DNA from 2 places in the Streptomyces sp. NPDC048331 genome. Region 1 is predicted to be linked to the other one. Evidence: riboswitches for the same ligand, from Rfam matches in the RefSeq annotation. Region 1 holds a riboswitch; the other holds the start of a gene.
What was found. A riboswitch is a leader RNA that binds a small molecule or an ion and turns the genes downstream of it on or off. The one in region 1 is predicted to bind cobalamin.
Positions count from the first base shown of each region.

Region 1 (9,763 bases):
CAGCGCGAAGCCCCCACCCCGGGCCTGCGTCCCCTGCCCGTTTCCTCATGGAAACGGGCAGGGGACGGGCACGTGTGGCGGAGGGACCGTCGGCTCGGACCCGTCGCCCCTCTCCGGAAGAAGGCACCATGCGCCAGCTCCTCGCCCGCCGCTCAGTGATCACCACCGTCGCTGTCGGCCTCGCGCTCGCCACCGCTCCTGCCGTGGCCGAGGCCGCCCCCAAGCCGAACACGAACGCGGCCGTCAAGGTCAACCTCACCGTTCAGGGCCCCAACGGGCTGCTGTTCAAGGGCAAGATCAAGACCAAGGGCCACGACGTCACAACCACCACCGGTGGCACCCACAAGTGCGACGGCACCAACGGCGGCGCCAACCCGTCCAAGGTTCCGACCCCGACCGCGGCGCTCGACGACGCGGCCCGCCTGAACTACTTCGCCTGGGACGGCACTTGGTACGCGTCCTTCGACGACTTCTCCGTCGACACGATCAAGGACGTCAGCGGCGGTGGCTCCGCCTACTGGAGCATCGCGGTCAACGGCACCCCCACCCCGGTCGGCGGCTGCCAGTTCAAGCTCAACGCCGGCGACCAGGTGTCCTTCACCTGGACGTCCTTCTAGTCCCTTCCGAAATCCGTGCCACCTGGCTCACTCCATCGGTCAGCTAGCGCTTGCGTCCAGGACCGTTGGCCGCGCCGGGTGATGCTTCCGGCTGCTTTCCGATGACGCGTTGGGCCTGCTCGACCGCTGCTTCCAGAGCGCTGAGCAGGCCATACGACCGCTGGCGGGAACCATCGGGTGCCTTGCGGGAAGTCTCGGCCGGGACCTCGCCCGCCCGGAGCAGTGCACACATCGCCCCGGCTACCCGAGTCAAGGAGGTGAGCGCCTCCCGTGTCATCCGCAATCGCACTACGTGGGAGCCGAACTGGCGCCTCGAGGCCGCGAGGCTCTCGTACTCCTGCTCCGTGAGGGCGACCAACGGCACCCCGTCGACGATCACATGACGCGGCACGATCTTCGCCATCCCCGACCCTCCCGGCGCCATGGGTGAACGCCCTGCTTTCACGTTGCCCGTTCCTCCAATAGTGCAACAGTGCGGGTTGCGGGCTTCAGACCCGCAAACCCGCACTGCCGTCGAGATGATCAGGCGCCCCACCGCAGGGCGATGGTGTCGCCCACGTTGATGACCTTCTCGCGCAGGGCCCCGGCGAAGGAGGATCCGTCGACGCTGACCTTCCAGGTGTTCGAGCCGCTGTTGGCCTTGCCGTTGACCGTGGTGATCGTGCCGGTCCCGGAGGACGGGGTCACACCGGTGACGCAGCCCGAGGGGGTGGCCGCCGAGGTCGCGGCGGTGAGCACGTCGCCGAGCGTGGTGGTCGTACCGGTCGGTGTGAAGGCCACCGAGCAGACCTTGAGGTTGCCGGCCCCGTCGTCGACGGTCAGCGCCAGCTTGGTCGCCGTCCCCGCGGTGAAGGTGGACTGGGCGACCCACTGCGGGGCACCGGGGGTGACCGGGACGGGCGGAGCCGTGGTGAAGCCGCCACCGGCGACGGCGCGCAGCGCGTCGATGGAGGAGTAGGCCGAGGGCGTGGTGTCGGAGGGCTTGTACTTGAAGCCGCCCGCCGGCTTGTACTGGTTGGCGATGAGGAAGTCGACCGGGGTCTTGCCGCTGCCGGTGAGGAAGTCGCCCGTCTGGGGGTTGAAGCCGCAGGCGTTGAGGCCCGCGACGCCCCAGCCGTTGGAGCTGGTGTTGACGCCGTACAGGGAGTTGAAGGCGCCGCTACTGGAGACGAGGGTGCTCTTGAGGAAGTTCTTTGCCTGGACGACGTCGGTGTCGGTGTTCGGGACGCCGGAGATGCAGAGGGCAGCCATGGCGGCGCCGGTCATGTCGACGTCGCTCGCGGAATTCAGGACGGTGGGGTTGCCCTCGGCCTTGTTGAAGGTCCAGCCGCCGTCCACGTGCTGGTTGGCGCGGATGCGGGTGACCATGGAGTCGGTCAGTGCCTGCGGCACCCGCTTCGCGCCGCCCTGGGTCTTGGCGCCGCCCAGCGAAAGGGCTGCGAAGACCGTGCCGTTGAAGTTCCCCGACGGGCCGAAGTAGCCGGCCTCGGCGGTCTGCCAGTAGGAGTAGATGTTGGCTATGAGGTTGCGGGAGGCCGAGACCCGGGCCGGGTCGATGCCGGCGGCGTAGGCGTTGAGGGTGCCGCGCTCGTAGTCGGTGACCACCGGGGACGCCTGCGGCCAGCCCGCCGTCGACAGCAGGTTGCGGTAGACGGTGCGCGCGTTCTTCGTCGTGTCGCCAGCGGGGTAGACGTCGACGACGGCCGTGCCGGTGGCTGCGAAGGCGCTGAACGCCCACTCGTTCGACAGGCCGCTGCCCGCGTACGAACCATCGGCGGCCTGGAGGGACTTGAGATACGTCACGCCGTTGGTCTTGGACGTGGCGATCTGGGCGGGCGAGGAGGTCGCGAAGGCCGGCAGGGTCGTGAGGGCGAGTGCGCCGAGGGCTGCGGGCACCGCGAGCGAGAGGCGGCGCGGGGTACGGGTACGGGACATGGCCTGCTCCTGGAATGGGGGACGCCGACCTGACCGTGGCTCGTGCGGGCGGGCAGCCCGGAGCTCGGTGGCGGCCGTCCGAACGCGTGGTACGGCTGGTGATGTGCCATGCCGCATGGGCATTCGGGCTCGGTGACGGCCCCCTGCCGTCCCACACCGCTGCGCGTCAGCCCCGGATTCGCACCAGGTTCCCCCATGTGGCAGCCCAGGACGCTACCCGAGTGATCAAAGCTCCGCCAGCCGCTGTGCCGGGGACCGATCGAGCGCTGCCGGAGCCATGTCACATGAGACGCAGACCACCTTGACGCTGTCTTTATCCGCGTGTTCCACTCCGACTGATAAGCACTCAGCTCCAGGGGAAGCCGGTCGAATTCCGGCGCTGACCCGCAACCGTAGGCCCGGCACCGCCGGGCGAGTCGGAATGCCTGGAGCCGGATTTTGCAGCGAGAAACGCCGTCGCGGACTACGGCGTGGTTCGAAAGGGCTTCCCCGTGCGCCCACGGGCTGCGGAAGCCCTTTTTGCCACGCACTGGTCCGCCCGGCCGACACGAGGGGCCGTGGTGGGGACCGCACAGCAAGCAGAGCGACACCTGGGAAGCAAGGGGCTGCTGTCGCTCATATCGGCGGCGCTGCTGACCTTCGCCGCGAGCGTGGCCTTCGTGGGCGGGACGGTGTCCGCCTCGGCCGACCCGATCGAGCAGTGCACGGCCACCACCGGGGCGATCGTCGCCGTGGACTTCGGCCCGTTCGGCGGCAAGGTGGAGAAGGGCTGCGACACCACGCCCACCACCGGCTACGAGTTGCTGCAGACTGCTGGGTTCACCATGGAGGGCACCGTCCACGACGGCCCCGCGTTCATCTGCCGCATCGGCAAGGGCACCGGTACGCAGTACCCCACGCCGGACAAGGAGGACTGCGTCCTCACGCCCCAGGCCACCGCCTACTGGTCGTACTGGACGGCTTCGCCGGGGCAGCGGAAGTGGTCGTACAGCCAGCAGGGCGCCATGGCCCGCAACCCGAAGCCGGGCGATGTGGAGGCCTGGGTCTACGGTGGCACCGACATCGCCGGTACGAAGGGCAAGCCGTCCTTCTCCCCCGACGACATCCGCGGCTTCACCACCCCCGATCCGACCGTCCCGACGGCCCCGCCCACCGTGCCGGCCGGACGGGTCGATGTACCGGCGACCACCCGCTGGGTCACCGGGACGCTGACGGACGGGGAGCGCGTCGTCGACGAGGGCTCCACCACCCCGAACCACTTCCTCTCCACGGAGGCCGTGTTCGCCCTCGCGGCAGCGGACCGCAAGAGCCCGGTGGCGAAGAAGATCGCCGACTTCCTCGCCACGCCCGCGCAGACCGATGCGTACGCCTACCCGGCAGGCAAGGACGGCATCCCGGACGCCACCGCCGCAGCCCGGCTCGCGCTGGTCGCCGAGGCCACCGGCAAGGACCCCCGCACGTTCGGCGGGCATGACCTCCTCGGCGACCTCGTGAAGTACGCCTGCCCCCGCGACATCGGTGACGGCGAGACGGTCGAAGGCTGCTTCACCAAGGGCGACTTCCGCACGACCGGTCAGGCCGACGCCCAGGCCATGGCCGTCATCGCGCTGGTCAACGCGGGTATGACTCCTCCCCCCGGCTCCGTGGCCCGGCTGACCGTCCTGCAGTGCGAGGACGGCGGATTCACCAGCGTCCTCATCCGGCCCGGTAGCCCGGGGTGCGAGAGCGAGGCCGGCGCCACCGGCCTGATCACGCTGGCCCTGGAACGGGCGGGCGGCCACGAGGCGGTGCTCCAGAAGGCCCGCGGCTACCTGAAGAGGACCCAGCAGGCGACCGGCGCCTGGCCTGCCGTCTACTACGAGACGACCGGCAACCCGGCCGCCACCGGCTGGGCCGCGCAGGCTCTGCGCGCCCTCGGCGACGAGGCGTTCGCGGACGCCGGGGTCTCCTGGCTCTCCAAGCACCAGCTCCAGACGGGCGGATTCGGCTTCGCCGAGGACGACACCGAATCGAGGCTGTACCCCACCGCCACGTCCGCGATCGCGGGCGCCGGCAGCGATCTCGCCACGCTGACCGCAAAGCCGGCCGAACCGCCGACGCCGACGAACCCGCCGACCACGCCCCCGGCCGGTGAAGGGCCCGACCTGAAGAAGGGCGCCGCGTACCTGACCGCGCCGTCCCGGCTGGTGCAGGGCCGCTTCTACGAGAGCCAGCCCGGCAGTGGCTTCGCCGACTACGGCCTGACCATCGACGGCGCGTACGCCCTCGCCGCCACCGGCGGGGACAACACCGCCCTGCGCCGCATCGTCGACTTCATGGACAAGGGCGGCAAGGACGGCCAGAAGCGCGGCATCCACGACTGGACCCTCGTCGGCACGAAGTACGCGAACGGCGGCTCCATCGGCAAGGCGGCCGTACTCGCCGAAGCCGTGGGCCGCGACCCCCGGAACTTCGGCGGCCAGGACCTGATCTCTGCTCTCTCCAAGATCACCTGCCAGGCGAAAACCGACACCCGCCAGGAGTGCGCGGCCAAGGGCAACTACGCCTACGCCACCTCCGTCTTCAAGCAGTCCCTCGGCGTCATGGCCCAGCTCCGCGCCGGTGAGAAGGGCGCCGCGGCCGAACCCGCCACGTATCTCAAGAGCCTCCAGGCCCCCTCGGGCGCCTGGGTCAGCCTGATCGGCGAGCCCAGCGGCCCCGAGGTGGACTCCACCGCCATGGCCGCCATGACCGTGGACCTCCTGCCCGACGCCGACTCCCAGGCGGCGGTGGACAAGGCACTCGCCTGGCTCGCCACCCAGCAGAAGGAGGACGGCGGCTTCCCAGGTGCCTCCGGCAACTCCGTCAACTCCGCGGCCCTCGCCATCCAGGGGCTCTCCCTGGACGCGCCCAAGTACAGCTCTCAGATCGCCAAGGCCCGCAAGTTCCTGGCGAGCCAGCAGAACGGCGACGGCGGGTTCAACGTCGCCCAGGGCGGCCAGACCGGCTCCGACCTCCGCGCCTCCACCCAGGCCGTCGGCGGCGCAACCGGCATCTCCTTCGGCGCGCTGACCCGCGACCTGACCGGCACCACCCCCGAGCCCGTCCCCAGCACCTCTGGCGGAACGTCGGGGGGTACCTCCGGCGGCAACGGTTCGCCCGTCATCGTGACTCCGGGCGAGACCCATGGCGGCACAGGCTCCGCGGGTGGCTCCGGGGCGGGGGGCGGCGGCCCTCTCGCCTCCACCGGAGCCCAGGTCGGCACGCTCGCCGCCGCGGCACTGGCACTGATCCTCGGCGGTTGGGGCATCACCCGCGCCGCGAAGCGCCGCCGCGAGACCCCGGGAAGTGAGGCATGAGCCGCAACCGCGTCGTGCGGGCCCTGGCCCGGACGGCTGCTGCGCTGGGGCTGACGGTGGCGGCCTTCGCCGCCACCGCGTCCCCGGCCGGCGCCGCACCGCAGCCGATGGGCCAGTGCACCACCTCTTCGGGGGTCGTCCTCGCCGTGGACTTCAGCCACTGGGGCGGACCCGTCTACCGCTCCTGCGGCACCACCCCCACCACCGGCTACGAACTCCTCAACCAGGGCGGCTGGGCCACCACCGGCACCGGCCACGACGGTCCTGCCTTCATCTGCCGCATCGGTTACAGCGGCCACCAGGGCGGCAAGCAGTACCCCACCCCGCAGCAGGACGACTGCGTCCTGACCCCGCCCGCCTCCGCCTACTGGTCGTACTGGCACGCGAACCCCGGGCAGAACACCTGGGAGTACAGCCAGCTCGGCGCCATGCTCTACAAGCCGAAGCCCGGCAGCGTCGACCTGTGGATCTTCGGCGGGACGAACATCGAGGGCACCGAGGGCAAGCCCACCGTCACTCCCGACCAGCTCCGCGCCAAGAACACCCGGCCCACCGGGGGCCCCGCGCCCAAGGACACCCGCACGGCCGCACCGCTGCCACCGAATGTCAACACCGGTCCCAGGCCGGAGAACCCGCCCCCGAGCGCCCCTCAGGCCACGGCACCGCCGCCCAGCCCCACGGCTTCGGAAAGCCCCTCGGCCTCGGCGAGCCCTTCGGAGAGCGTCTCGCCCCTGCCCTCCACGCCACCTTCGTCCAGTGCTCCGGCCGTGGCCGCGCCCGGCCCCCAGGTGGTCGAAGCGGCGCCTGCCGCCGACGCGAAGCACGATGTCGGCTCGTACCTGCCCGCCGTCGTCACCGGAGCGCTGGTGCTGCTGATCGGCGCCGCGGCCGTGTACGCCGCCAAGCGCCGCCGTCGTACGGAGTAGCCGCGTGCCACGCACCACCACCTCGGCACAGGCGGCGAAGCCGCCCGTGTCCGGCCCCGCGCCGGACACGGGCGGCCGCCGACTGCCCCGCACCCTGCACCCCGTCGCCTGGTGGATCTGGGCCCTCGCCCTCGCCACCGCCGTCAGCCGCACCAACAATCCGCTGCTGCTGTTCCTCGTCCTCGCGGTCCTCGGCTACGTCATCACCATGCGCCGTACCGAGGCGCCCTGGGCGCGCGGCTTCAAGTACTACCTGTATCTCGCGCTGACCGTCGTAGCGATCCGGGTCACGTTCCGCGCGATCTTCGCCACCGGCATCACCCCGCGCGACCACTTCCTGTTCTCCCTGCCCCACATCCCCACCCCCGACTGGTACGCGGGCATCCAGCTCGGCGGCCCCGTCTCCCTGGAAGCACTGCTCTCCGCTGCGACGGACGGACTCAGGCTCGCCTGCATGCTGTGCTGCATCGGCGCCGCCAACACCCTCGCCAACCCGAAGCGGGCCCTGCGCGTCCTGCCCGGTGCCCTCTACGAACTCGGGGTCGCCGTCACCGTCTCCATCAGCGTCGCCCCGCAGCTCGTCCAGAGCGTGCAGCGCGTCCACCGCGCCAAGCGGCTGCGGGCCGGCCGTTCCAAGGGACTCCGCGCCCTGCGCGGCATCATCGTCCCCGTCCTCGAGGACGCCCTGGAACGGTCCCTGCGCCTGGCTGCCGCCATGGACTCCCGCGGCTACGGCCGCGCAGGCACCGCCACCCGTGGTTCGCGTCGCCTGACCGGCGCCCTCATGCTGCTCGGCATGTGCGGTCTGTGCGCCGGTGCATACGGGCTCCTCGACGCGACCGCGCCGAAGCTGCTCGGGCTCCCGGCCATGGGTGCCGGGGCCGTGCTGTGCTTCGCCGGGCTGCGCCTGGGCGGCCGCCGGATCACCCGGACCACCTACCGGCCCGATCCCTGGCACGTGGCCGAATGGGCGGTCGCCGGCTGCGGCGTCCTCTCCGCCGTCCTCCTCTTCGCGAACGTCGGCTTCAACGCGGCCGAGCTCAACCCGTCGATCTACCCGCTCAGCTGGCCCACCCTGCCGCTCGTGCCTGCGGCAGCGATCCTCCTCGCGGGGACTGCCGGCTTCCTGGCCCCGCCGCCGACCGCGCCGGCCCGTGCGGCCGTCCCACCCCAGCGCACCGAGGAACTCAAGTGATCCACTTCGACCAGGTCACCGTCCAGTACGAGGACACGGCCGAACCGGTCCTGCGCGATGTGAACCTCACCGTCGAGGAAGGCGAACTCTGCCTCGTCGTCGGCCACACCGGCGTGGGCAAGTCCACGCTCCTCGGAGCCGTCAACGGGCTCGTCCCGCACTTCACCGGCGGCACCCTCTACGGTCGCGTCCTCGTCGACGGCCGGAACACGGCCGAGCACCCGCCCCGCGAACTCGCCGACGTGGTCGGCGTGGTGGGCCAGGACCCGCTGGACGGCTTCGTCACCGACACGGTCGAGGAGGAACTGGCCTACGCCATGGAGCAGCTGGCGGTCCCGCCCGCCACCATGCGCAAGCGCGTCGAGGAGACCCTCGACCTCCTCGGCCTCGCCGACCTGCGCCACCGCGCCCTGCACGAGCTCTCGGGCGGCCAGCAGCAGCGCGTCGCCATCGGCTCCGTCCTCACCGCCCATCCACGGGTGCTCGTGCTGGACGAGCCAACCTCCGCCCTGGACCCGACGGCCGCCGAGGAGGTCCTGGCCGCCGTCACCCGGCTCGTCCACGACCTCGGCGTCACCGTCCTCCTCGCCGAACACCGCCTGGAGCGCGTCGTCCAGTACGCCGACCGCGTCATCCACCTGCCTGGCAACGGCCAGGTCGTCTCCGGCACACCCGCCGAAATCTTCCGCAGCTCCTCCATCGCCCCGCCCATCGTCGAACTGGGCCGTGCTGCGGGCTGGACGCCGCTGCCACTCTCGATCCGCGACGCCCGCCGGGCCGCAGCCCCCCTGCGGACCCGGCTGGCAAACACCATCCCCCCGCCGGTCCGGCCCGTCCCGGCCCCGGACCGACCGGAACTCCTCACCGCACGCGGCGTCGTCGTGACCTACCACGGCGTACCGGCCGTCCGAGAGGTCGACCTGACCCTGCACGGCGGCGAGATCACCGCACTCATGGGCCGCAACGGCTCCGGCAAATCCTCCCTCCTCTGGGCGCTCCAGGGATCCGGCCCGCGCAAGGCCGGATCGGTGGCCGTCAGCACTCCCGGCGACCCGAAGCCGCTCGACCCGCGGAAGCTGTCGGCCGCGGACGCCCGGCAGCTGGTCGGGCTGGTCCCGCAGACCCCCACCGACCTGCTCTACCTCGAGTCCGTCACACAGGAACTCGACCAGGCCGACGCCGAGTCCGGCGTCGCCGCCGACGGGATCCGGGCCCGCACCATCCTGGACCGGCTCGCCCCCGGCATCCCCGGCTCCACCCACCCTCGCGACCTGTCAGAGGGCCAGAAGCTCGCCCTCGTTCTCGCGATCCAACTGACTGCGGCACCTCGGGTGTTGCTGCTGGACGAGCCCACCCGCGGGCTCGACTACCGCGCCAAGAGCGAACTGATCCGCATCGTCGACGACCTCGCCGCCGAGGGCCGCGCCGTCGTGATCTCCACCCACGACGTCGAATTCGTCGCCCGCGCCGCCGACCGCGTCGTCGTCATGGCCGAGGGAGACATCGTCGCCGACGGCCCCACCGACGAGGTCATCGTCGCCTCCCCCGTCTTCGCCCCGCAGACCGCGAAGATCCTCGCCCCACTCCCCTACCTCACGGTCGCCCAGGCCGCCGCCACCCTCACCGACCACGGGACGGACCCGGCCTCATGACCGCACGCGCCGCAGCCATCCGCATCCGTGCACGCGCCGGGATCGTCATCGCCATGGCGGCCTTCCTCGGCATCGTCGCCTTCTTCTGGCCCTTCCTCGT
Region 1 is NZ_JBICYT010000002.1:246,711-256,473, forward strand. It holds gene ACGFYY_RS04630 (DUF4430 domain-containing protein) at 129-617, shown strand; gene ACGFYY_RS04635 (hypothetical protein) at 661-1,020, opposite strand; gene ACGFYY_RS04640 (hypothetical protein) at 1,140-2,552, opposite strand; cobalamin riboswitch at 2,649-2,788, opposite strand; cobalamin riboswitch at 2,909-2,978, shown strand; gene ACGFYY_RS04645 (prenyltransferase/squalene oxidase repeat-containing protein) at 3,113-5,890, shown strand; gene ACGFYY_RS04650 (hypothetical protein) at 5,887-6,816, shown strand; gene ACGFYY_RS04655 (energy-coupling factor transporter transmembrane component T) at 6,821-8,011, shown strand; gene ACGFYY_RS04660 (ABC transporter ATP-binding protein) at 8,008-9,663, shown strand; gene ACGFYY_RS04665 (ECF transporter S component) at 9,660-9,763, shown strand, end outside.

Region 2 (9,763 bases), on a different contig from region 1:
CCGGCGGTACTGGGGCCCCATCGCCCACTGAACACCGGGGAACGCGAGAAGCCGGGACACGGAAACCTCCGCATCCCGGCTCCCCGGTACCTCACTCGCCCGGCATCACCGGACCTGGAACTCCTAGAAGTCCTCGTCCAGGTCGACCGTGCCCTCGACAGCGACCTGGTAGGCCGACGGACGACGCTCGAAGAAGTTCGTCAGCTCCTGCACACCCTGCAGCTCCATGAAGGAGAACGGGTTCTGCGAGCCGTACACCGGCGGGAACCCGAGGCGGACCAGACGCTGGTCCGCGACGCACTCCAGGTACTCGCGCATCGACTCGGTGTTCATGCCCGGCAGGCCGTCACCGCACAGGTCGCGGCCGAACTGCAGCTCCGCGTCCACGGCCTCCTTGAGCATGTCGGTGACCTGCTGCTGGAGCGCGTCGTCGAAGAGCTCGGGCTCTTCCTTGCGGACGGTGTCCACGACCTCGAACGCGAAGTTCATGTGCATGGTCTCGTCGCGGAACACCCAGTTGGTGCCGGTGGCCAGACCGTGCAGCAGACCGCGCGAGCGGAACCAGTACACGTAGGCGAAGGCGCCGTAGAAGAACAGGCCCTCGATGCACGCCGCGAAGCAGATCAGGTTCAGCAGGAAGCGGCGGCGGTCGGCCTGCGTCTCCAGCCGCTCCAGCTTCTCGACCTCGTTGATCCACTTGAAGCAGAACTGCGCCTTCTCGCGGATGGAGGGGATCTCCTCGACCGCGTCGAACGCGGCCGCGCGGTCGTCCGGGTCGGGCAGATAGGTGTCGAGCAGCGTCAGATAGAACTGGACGTGCACGGCCTCCTCGAACAGCTGGCGCGACAGGTACAGGCGCGCCTCCGGGGAGTTGATGTGCTTGTAGAGGGTCAGCACCAGGTTGTTCGAGACGATCGAGTCGCCCGTCGCGAAGAACGCGACCAGCCGGCCGATCATGTGCTGCTCACCGGGCGTCAGCTTCGCGAGGTCCGCGACGTCCGAGTGGAGGTCGACCTCCTCCACGGTCCAGGTGTTCTTGATCGCGTCCCGGTAGCGCTCGTAGAAGTCCGGGTAACGCATCGGGCGGAGCGTGAGTTCGAAGCCCGGGTCGAGCAGGTTCTTCTTCTTGTCGTCGGAGCTCATCACTGGCAGGCCTCGCAGGACTCGGGGTTCTCAAGGGAGCAGGCCAGCGCCTCGGCGTCGGCGACCGCCTGCGGCAGCTCGACGGGCGTGGCCGCCTGCGCGGCGCGGGCGATCTTCGTCGCCGGGCGCGAGCGCAGGTAGTAGGTGGTCTTCAGGCCCTGCTTCCAGGCGTACGCGTACATCGAGCTGAGCTTGCCGATGGTGGGCGTCTCCAGGAACAGGTTCAGCGACTGCGACTGGTCCAGGAACGGCGTACGGGCCGCCGCCATGTCGATCAGACCGCGCTGCGGGATCTCCCACGCCGTGCGGTACAGCTCGCGGACCTCGGCCGGGATCCAGCCGAATCCCTGGACCGAGCCGGAGGAGTCGCGCAGCGCCTCGCGGGTCTGGGCGTCCCACACGCCGAGCTGCTTCAGCTCCTCCACCAGGTAGCCGTTCACCTGGAGGAACTCACCGCTGAGCGTCTCGCGCTTGAACAGGTTGGAGACCTGCGGCTCGATGCACTCGTACACACCGGCGATCGAGGCGATCGTCGCCGTCGGCGCGATGGCCAGCAGCAGCGAGTTGCGCATGCCGGTCTCGGCGACGCGGGCGCGCAGGGCGTCCCAGCGCTCGGGCCAGTTCAGCTCGACGTCGTAGTGGTCCGGGTGCAGGACACCACGGGCGGTACGGGTCTGCTCCCAGGCCGGCAGCGGGCCGCTGCGCTCGGCGAGGTCGCACGAGGCCTCGTAGGCGGCCAGCATGATGCGCTCGGAGAGCTTGGTGGACAGGGCCTTCGCCTCGGGGGAGTCGAAGGGGAGCTTCAGCTTGAAGAAGACGTCCTGGAGGCCCATCGCGCCCAGACCCACCGGACGCCAGCGGGCGTTGGAGCGGCCGGCCTGCTCGGTCGGGTAGAAGTTGATGTCCACCACGCGGTCGAGGAAGGTCACGGCGGTGCGGACGGTCTCGTCGATCCGCTCCCAGTCGATCTCGCCGTCCACGACGAAGGCGCCCAGGTTGACCGAGCCGAGGTTGCAGACGGCCGTCTCGCCGTCGTTCGTGACCTCGATGATCTCGGTGCAGAGGTTCGAGGAGTGCACGACCGTGCCCGGCTCGGCGGTCTGGTTCGCCGTGCGGTTGGAGGCGTCCTTGAAGGTCATCCAGCCCTGGCCGGTCTGCGCGAGGGTACGCATCATCCGGCCGTACAGGTCGCGGGCGGGCATGGTCTTGCGGGCCAGGCCGTCCGCCTCGGCCTTGCGGTAGGCGGCGTCGAAGTCGTCGCCCCACAGGTCGACCAGCTCGGGCACGTCGGCCGGGGAGAACAGCGACCAGTCGGCGTCGGCGTTCACACGGCGCATGAACTCGTCCGGCACCCAGTGGGCCAGGTTCAGGTTGTGCGTACGGCGCTGGTCCTCACCGGTGTTGTCGCGGAGCTCCAGGAACTCCTCGATGTCCGCGTGCCAGGTCTCCAGGTAGACGGCGGCGGCGCCCTTGCGGCGGCCACCCTGGTTCACGGCGGCGACGGAGGCGTCGAGGGTCTTCAGGAACGGCACGATGCCGTTGGAGTGGCCGTTGGTGCCGCGGATCAGGGAACCGCGGGCACGGATACGGGAGTACGAGAGGCCGATGCCACCGGCGTGCTTGGAGAGCCGGGCCACCTGGTGGTAGCGGTCGTAGATCGAGTCGAGCTCGTCCAGCGGGGAGTCCAGCAGGTAGCAGGAGGACATCTGCGGGTGCCGGGTGCCGGAGTTGAAGAGCGTCGGGGAGGACGGCAGGTAGTCCAGACGGCTCATCAGCCGGTACAGCGAGGCCACTTCCTCGACGGCCTGGACGCTCTCGTCGGCGGCCAGACCGCAGGCCACGCGCAGCATGAAGTACTGCGGGGTCTCGATGACCTGACGGGTGATCGGGTGGCGCAGCAGGTAGCGGCTGTGCAGGGTGCGCAGGCCGAAGAAGCCGAAGCGGTCGTCGGCGCCCTCGGCGAGGGTCAGTTCGACGAGCGAGTCGAGCCGGCTCGCGTGCGTACGGACGAACTCGGCGGTGCGGTCGGCGATGAGGCCCTCGCGGTGGCCGACCTCGACGGAGGCCGAGAAGGAGGTGGAGCCCTGGCTCGCGGCCTCGTCGCGGACGGCCAGCGTCAGCAGGCGGGCGGCCAGCCGGGAGTAGGCCGGGTCCTCGGAGATCAGGCCGGCGGCGGCCTCGGTGGCCAGCCCGCGCAGTTCGGCGTCGTCGGCGGCGGCGCTACGGCCGCGCAGCGCGGAGGCCGCGACCCGGCCGGGGTCGGTGTCGGGGAGGTCCGCCGTCAGTTCGGTGAGGGTACGCAGCAGCGTGGCCCCCGGGCCCTCGGTGTTGTCGCCAGAAGTGGACTCGGCGCGCGGTGCGGAAGGCGCGATGGTCACGGCGGGAGCTCTCCCTCGCTCGGCCCGGTCATCGGCGGGGCGGGGCGCGAGCGGGCGCATGCGGGCGCGACGAGAACGCTTACCCCGCATGGCGTCCACCGGCCCAACCGCGAGGCCCGGACGAATCGGCACCCGGTTCGGTCGAGCCGGGCGCGCTGTCGGCAGGTCATCGGACTTGGCGTCCGGTAGCCGGACACTTCATACCGTTGCGGGACAGTTCCGGATTCGCACCGGATTCCCCTGCGGCGACAGCAGGCATGAGCATACATGTGGGGGCGGCCCTCTGCGGTAACCCCCACATGTAGTGTCGGCGCGGCTACAGCTTGAGCCGGTAAGTGAGGAGTGTCAGGCCTTCGATCGGCGCCCAGTCCCGCTCCGGAGTGCGTACGAAACCCAGTCGCGCGTAGATCCGATGGGCCTCGGCCATGCCGCCCTGGGTGGAGAGGACCAGGCCGGTCACGCCCTCCAGAGCCCTCGCCCGCTCGACGCAGGCACGCACCAGAGCCTCGCCCGCGCCCTGGCCGCGCGCCGCGCGGGCCACCGCGAGCATCCGGAACTCGGCCTCGTCCGGGGCCGCGATGTCGGCGAGCGCACTGCCCGGGGCGGCGAAGGTCACACCGCCCAGCAGCCGTTCGTCCCGTACGGCGACGAGCACCTCGCCCTGGACGGCCCGGCCGGCCACGTCGCGCAGCACGTTCAGGTAGCCGTCGTCCTCGTTGAAGTCCAGATGCCCGTCGGCGAGGTAGGCCCCCGCCGTGATCTCACCCAGCTCCGCGTACTCGGCGGGCAGCGCCGTTCTGATCACCATGTCCATGCGGTCGAGTGTGCAGGACGGGTGTCGGGGTGCGGCGCTATCGTCGAGGACAGCACCGTCGAGGAAGGTGAGCGAGGCATGACCGTGATGGCCGACCGCCCCCACATGCTGACCGAGGAGTTCGAGACCCTCGCGCGTATAGGCGCCAGAGAGGTCGAAGGGCTGCGGTTGGAATTCATCGACGGGGTCATCAGGAGCAAGGCAGTGCCGGACGGGGATCACGGGCGGATCATTGTGTGGCTGAGCCGGATCTGCATGCAGCATCACCCGGACCTATGGCTGCATGCCGGGCAGGGGATCAAGGTGGAGCAGTACCGGGAGGGCCGTGCCATCCCGGACGGCGTCCTGGCGCATGAGGACGCCTTCGTCGGCCAGGGCGACTGGGCGAATCCCGGGCCCGTCCTGATGGCTGTCGAGGTGACCTCGTGGGACTCCGACACCGAGCGGCGCGACCGGATCGAGAAGCCACGCGCGTACGCGTCGACGGGTATCCCTGTCTATCTGCTCGTCGACCGGCTCGAATGCCAGGTCCTCGTCCACAGCGACCCGGACGGCCACCGTTACGAGACCGTCCGCACCGTTCCCTTCGGCAAGGAGGTCCGCCTCCCCGATCCCGTCGGCATCACCCTCCCGACCGAGCCCCTCAAGGACTGGGTGCGCTGAGGAACGCCGAAGGGGCCCCACCGCGTCGTGCGGTGGGGCCCCTTCGCGAGGTTCAGCAGCAGCGGAAGCCCTCGCGGGGATCCGCCTCGCGGGCGTCCGTACGGGCGCGTTCGAAGGCGCGGCGGGTGAGGACCTCCGCGTGCGGGTCGTGGGAGCGGGCGTGGGCCACGTACCGGTCGTACGCGGCCTCCCCGGAGAACTCCCGTACGTAGAACCGAGCCCTGGCCAGCACGCTCCGTACGGTGCTCACGCCACCGGCTCCTTGACGTGTCCGCCGGTCGCGTCCGGCCCCGCCGCCGCGAGCTCCGCACGCTCCTCGGCGGTCGCGATCAGCCCGGCCGGGGCGACGATCTTCGACTCGGTCCACGGGGTCTCGGAGAGGGTCGCCGACCCCGGGTCGCGGACGGCCTTGAGGCAGGTCCGGGCCGCGTCCGCCAGGACCACGATGATCAGGAGGGCGAAGAGGGCGCACAGGACGCCGTCGACCGTGGCGTTGGTGACCACGGTGTGCATGTCGCCCATGTTCTTGGCGGGCGGCAGGACCTTGTCGGCGTCGATTCCGGCCTGGTACTTGTCGCGCTGGGCGAAGAAGCCGACCTTCACGTCCTCGGAGAAGATCTTCTGGTAGCTCGCGGTGAGGGTCACCGTGGCGTCCCAGACCAGCGGAACGCCCGTCACCCAGGCCCACTTGAGTCGACCGGACTTGATCAGCAGCGTGGTGCAGACGGCCAGCGCGACCGCCGCGAGCAACTGGTTGGCGATGCCGAAGAGCGGGAAGAGCTGGTTGATGCCGCCGAGCGGGTCCTTGATGCCGACCCACAGGAAGTAGCCCCAGCCGGCGACGACGATCGCGCTCGCGAACCATACGCCGGGCTTCCAGCTGACGTCCTTGAAGGACTTGTGCACGTTGCCGAGGGTGTCCTGGAGCATGAACCGGCCCACGCGGGTGCCCGCGTCGAGCGTCGTCAGGATGAAGAGCGCCTCGAACATGATGGCGAAGTGATACCAGAACGCCTTCATGCCGGCGCCGCCGGCCACGGCGGAGAAGATCTCCGACATTCCGAGTGCGAAGGTCGGAGCACCGCCGGTGCGGGAGAGCAACGTGGCTTCCTCGACGTCCTTGGCGGCTTGGGCGAGCGCCTCCGGGGGGATGGCGAAACCGAAGTTGCCCACCGCCTGGGAGGCGGATTCGACCGTGGTGCCGATGACCCCGCCGGGGGAGTTGACGGCGAAGAAGAGGCCGGGCTCGATGATGCAGGCCGCGATGATCGCCATGACGGCGACGAAGGACTCGGTCAGCATGGCGCCGTAGCCGATCATGCGGACCTGGGTCTCCTTCTGGATCATCTTCGGGGTGGTTCCCGAGGAGACCAGGGCGTGGAAGCCGGAGAGCGCGCCACAGGCGATGGTGATGAAGACGAAGGGGAACATCGACCCGGCGAAGACCGGTCCGTCCCCGCGGGCCGCGAATTCGGTGACCGAGGGCATCTTCAGGGTGGGCATCGCGACGACCACACCGATGGCGAGGAGCGCGATGGTGCCGACCTTCATGAAGGTGGAGAGGTAGTCGCGGGGTGCGAGCAGCATCCACACCGGCAGCACCGATGCCAGGAAGCCGTACACCACCATCCAGATGACCAGCGTCTCCTTCTCCAGGGTGAAGGTGTCCGCGAAGGAGGACTCGGCGACCCAGCCGCCCGCGACGATGGCGAGCAGCAGCAGCGCGACGCCGATGACGGAGACCTCGGTGACCCGGCCTGGCCGCAGGACGCGCAGGTAGAAGCCCATGAAGACGGCGATCGGGATGGTCATGCCGATGGAGAAGACGCCCCAGGGCGAGTGCGCCAGGGCGTTGACGATGACGAGGGCCAGCACCGCCAGCAGGATGATCATGATGGCGAACACGGCGATCAGGGCGGCGGCCCCGCCGACGGGCCCGATCTCGTCCCGGGCCATCTGGCCGAGCGAACGCCCGTCGCGGCGGGTGGAGAAGAACAGCGTGACCATGTCCTGGACGGCCCCGGCGAAGATGACGCCGGCGACGATCCAGATGGTGCCCGGCAGATAGCCCATCTGCGCGGCGAGTACGGGCCCGACGAGCGGGCCGGCGCCGGCGACGGCCGCGAAGTGGTGGCCGAAGAGCACCCGACGGTCGGTGGGGTGGAAGTCGACACCGTTGTCAAGGCGTTCGGCGGGGGTGGCCCGGGTGGCGTCCACCTTCAGTACGCGGTCCGCGATGAAGCGCGCGTAGAAGCGGTAGGCGATCGCGTACGAGCCCAGCGCCGCGGCGAGCAGCCAGGCGGCGGAGATCTCCTCGCCGCGCGAGAGCGCCAGCACGCCCCAGCCGATGGCGCCGACGAGTCCGACGAGCACCCACGCGGCGATGGACCGGGGAGAAGGCGAGCCCGACGTACTGCCCGGACTCGCCGCGTCCCGTTCTGTCCCTGTTGCTTCCGGTTCAGGCATGACCTCGTCCCCTCGTCGATCATCTGCGTAAGCGCAGGGAATCTACGGGGGATTGCCCGCTGAACGTAAGACCCCGTCCGCATTCCGGTATGTGAAGGAATTACGGATACGGGGTCCGGCGGACCGGGTCGGGCGGGGTCGGACGGTCCAGGTCAGACGGCGGGGCGCTTGAGCCTGGCGACGAACTTGTACCGGTCGCCGCGGTACACCGACCGCACCCACTCCACCGGTTCGCCGTCGGCGTCCAGGGAGTGCCGGGAGAGCATCAGCATCGGCAGGCCGACGTCGGTGCCGAGCAGGCCGGCCTCGCGCGGGGTGGCCAGCGAGGTCTCGATGGTCTCCTCGGCCTCGGCCAGGTGCACGTCGTAGACCTCGGCGAGGGCGGTGTAGAGGGAGGTGTACTTGGCGAGCGAACGGCGCAGCGCGGGGAAGCGCTTGGCCGACAGGTGCGTGGTCTCGATGGCCATCGGCTCACCGCTGGCCAGGCGCAGCCGCTCGATGCGCAGCACCCGTCCGCCGGTGGTGATCTTGAGCAGTCCGGCGAGGGTGTCGTCGGCCGTCACGTAGCCGATGTCGAGGAGCTGGGAGGTCGGTTCCAGTCCCTGGGCCCGCATGTCCTCCGTGTACGAGGTCAGTTGCAGTGCCTGGGAGACCTTGGGCTTGGCGACGAAGGTGCCTTTGCCCTGGATTCGCTCCAGTCGCCCCTCGACGACCAGTTCCTGGAGGGCCTGCCGGACGGTGGTCCGCGAGGTGTCGAATTCGGCCGCGAGCGTGCGCTCCGGCGGCACCGGCGTGCCGGGCGGCAGCGTTTCGGTCATGTCGAGCAAGTGCCGCTTGAGTCGGTAGTACTTGGGAACACGCGCCGTGCGGGTGGCTGCCCCGCCGTCCGGCTCCGTGGTCGCCCCTTCGGTGGCCATCGCCGCCCGCCTTCCCGACTCCAGTTTCGCTGCCGTCACCGGCTCCTCCGATATGTGCGGTCACATCGTGACACGAGTGGGGGGACAGGCCTTCTCTCTCCCCAGGTGTCGGTCCGATAACGGACCGAGCACCCGCTCATTAGACCCTTGACACCCCTAAAGGTCTAGGCCAAGCTCCAGCTACTGGTCTAAACCAATATGGATCAGATCCCGGCCCCACGGCAGTACTTCGCGTATGTCACCGCGGCGGGCGAGGGAAGTGCAGGCAGGCATCCCTGAGGAGGGTGGCGTGAAGCGCAAGCTCATCGCGGCGGTCAGTGTCGCGGGCATGATGGTCGGAGTCGCGGCGTGCGGCAACGGCAGCGACGACAAGGCCAAGACCGACGCGGGTGGCGCCAAGGAGATCACCGTCTGGGTGATGGACGGCTCCGCTCCCAAGGCCTGGATCGACGAGGTCAACAAGGAGTTCTCGGCCAAGCACCCCGGTGTCACGGTCAAGGTCGAAGAGCAGAAGTGGACCGGCATCCAGGAGAAGGTCACCACGGCCCTCTCCGAGAACAACCCGCCGGACGTCCTGGAGCTCGGCAACACGCAGACCGCCGGCTACGCGGTCACCGGCGGTCTCGCCGACCTGACCAAGGACAAGGCCACGCTCGGCGCCGACGCCTGGCAGAAGAGCATGCTCGCCTCGGCCGAGATCGACGGCAAGCTCTACTCCGCCCCGTGGTACGCCGCCAACCGCGTCGTCGTCTACGACAAGAAGGCCTACGAGAAGGCCGGCGTCACCCCGCCGAAGACCCGCGACGAGTGGATCGCCGGTCTGGAGAAGCTGAAGGCGGCCGACCCGGCCTCGCAGCCGATCTACCTGCCCGGCCAGAGCTGGTACGTCCTCGCCGGCTTCATCTGGGACGAGGGCGGCGACCTCGCCGTCAAGGACGGCGCCAAGTGGAAGGGCGGACTGGCCACCCCGCAGGCCGCCTCCGCCGTGGAGTTCTACAAGAAGCTCCAGTCCTTCTCCACCGCCCCCAAGGACAAGGACGAGGCCACCCCGCAGCAGTCCACCGACATCGTCCCCAAGGGCGGCGTCGCCTCCTGGATCGGTCTCGGCTGGGAGGCCGGCGGCGCGGAGAAGGCGCTGAAGGAGGCGGGCAAGGAGGCCGACTTCGGCTACTTCCCGATCCCGGGCAAGACCGCGGACAAGACCGGCACCGTCTTCCTCGGTGGCTCGAACCTCGCCGTCGCCGAGCGCTCCAAGAACAAGGAGCTCGCCAAGGAGTGGCTGGCCCTCGCCGCCGGCAAGGACCAGATGACCAAGTACGCCGCCGAGACCAAGGGCGCCCTGCTGCCCAACCAGGTCGGCGCCAACTTCACCCCGGCGGCCG
Region 2 is NZ_JBICYT010000001.1:376,220-385,982, reverse strand. It holds gene ACGFYY_RS01755 (hypothetical protein) at 1-31, shown strand, start outside; gene ACGFYY_RS01750 (ribonucleotide-diphosphate reductase subunit beta) at 124-1,143, opposite strand; gene ACGFYY_RS01745 (ribonucleoside-diphosphate reductase subunit alpha) at 1,143-3,521, opposite strand; cobalamin riboswitch at 3,664-3,793, opposite strand; gene ACGFYY_RS01740 (GNAT family N-acetyltransferase) at 3,838-4,335, opposite strand; gene ACGFYY_RS01735 (Uma2 family endonuclease) at 4,414-4,998, shown strand; gene ACGFYY_RS01730 (CstA-like transporter-associated (seleno)protein) at 5,051-5,248, opposite strand; gene ACGFYY_RS01725 (carbon starvation CstA family protein) at 5,245-7,464, opposite strand; gene ACGFYY_RS01720 (GntR family transcriptional regulator) at 7,617-8,381, opposite strand; gene ACGFYY_RS01715 (extracellular solute-binding protein) at 8,671-9,763, shown strand, end outside.
Region 2: linked by a shared signal. The riboswitch ahead of ACGFYY_RS01745 (ribonucleoside-diphosphate reductase subunit alpha) and the one ahead of ACGFYY_RS04640 (hypothetical protein) in region 1 are both predicted to bind cobalamin.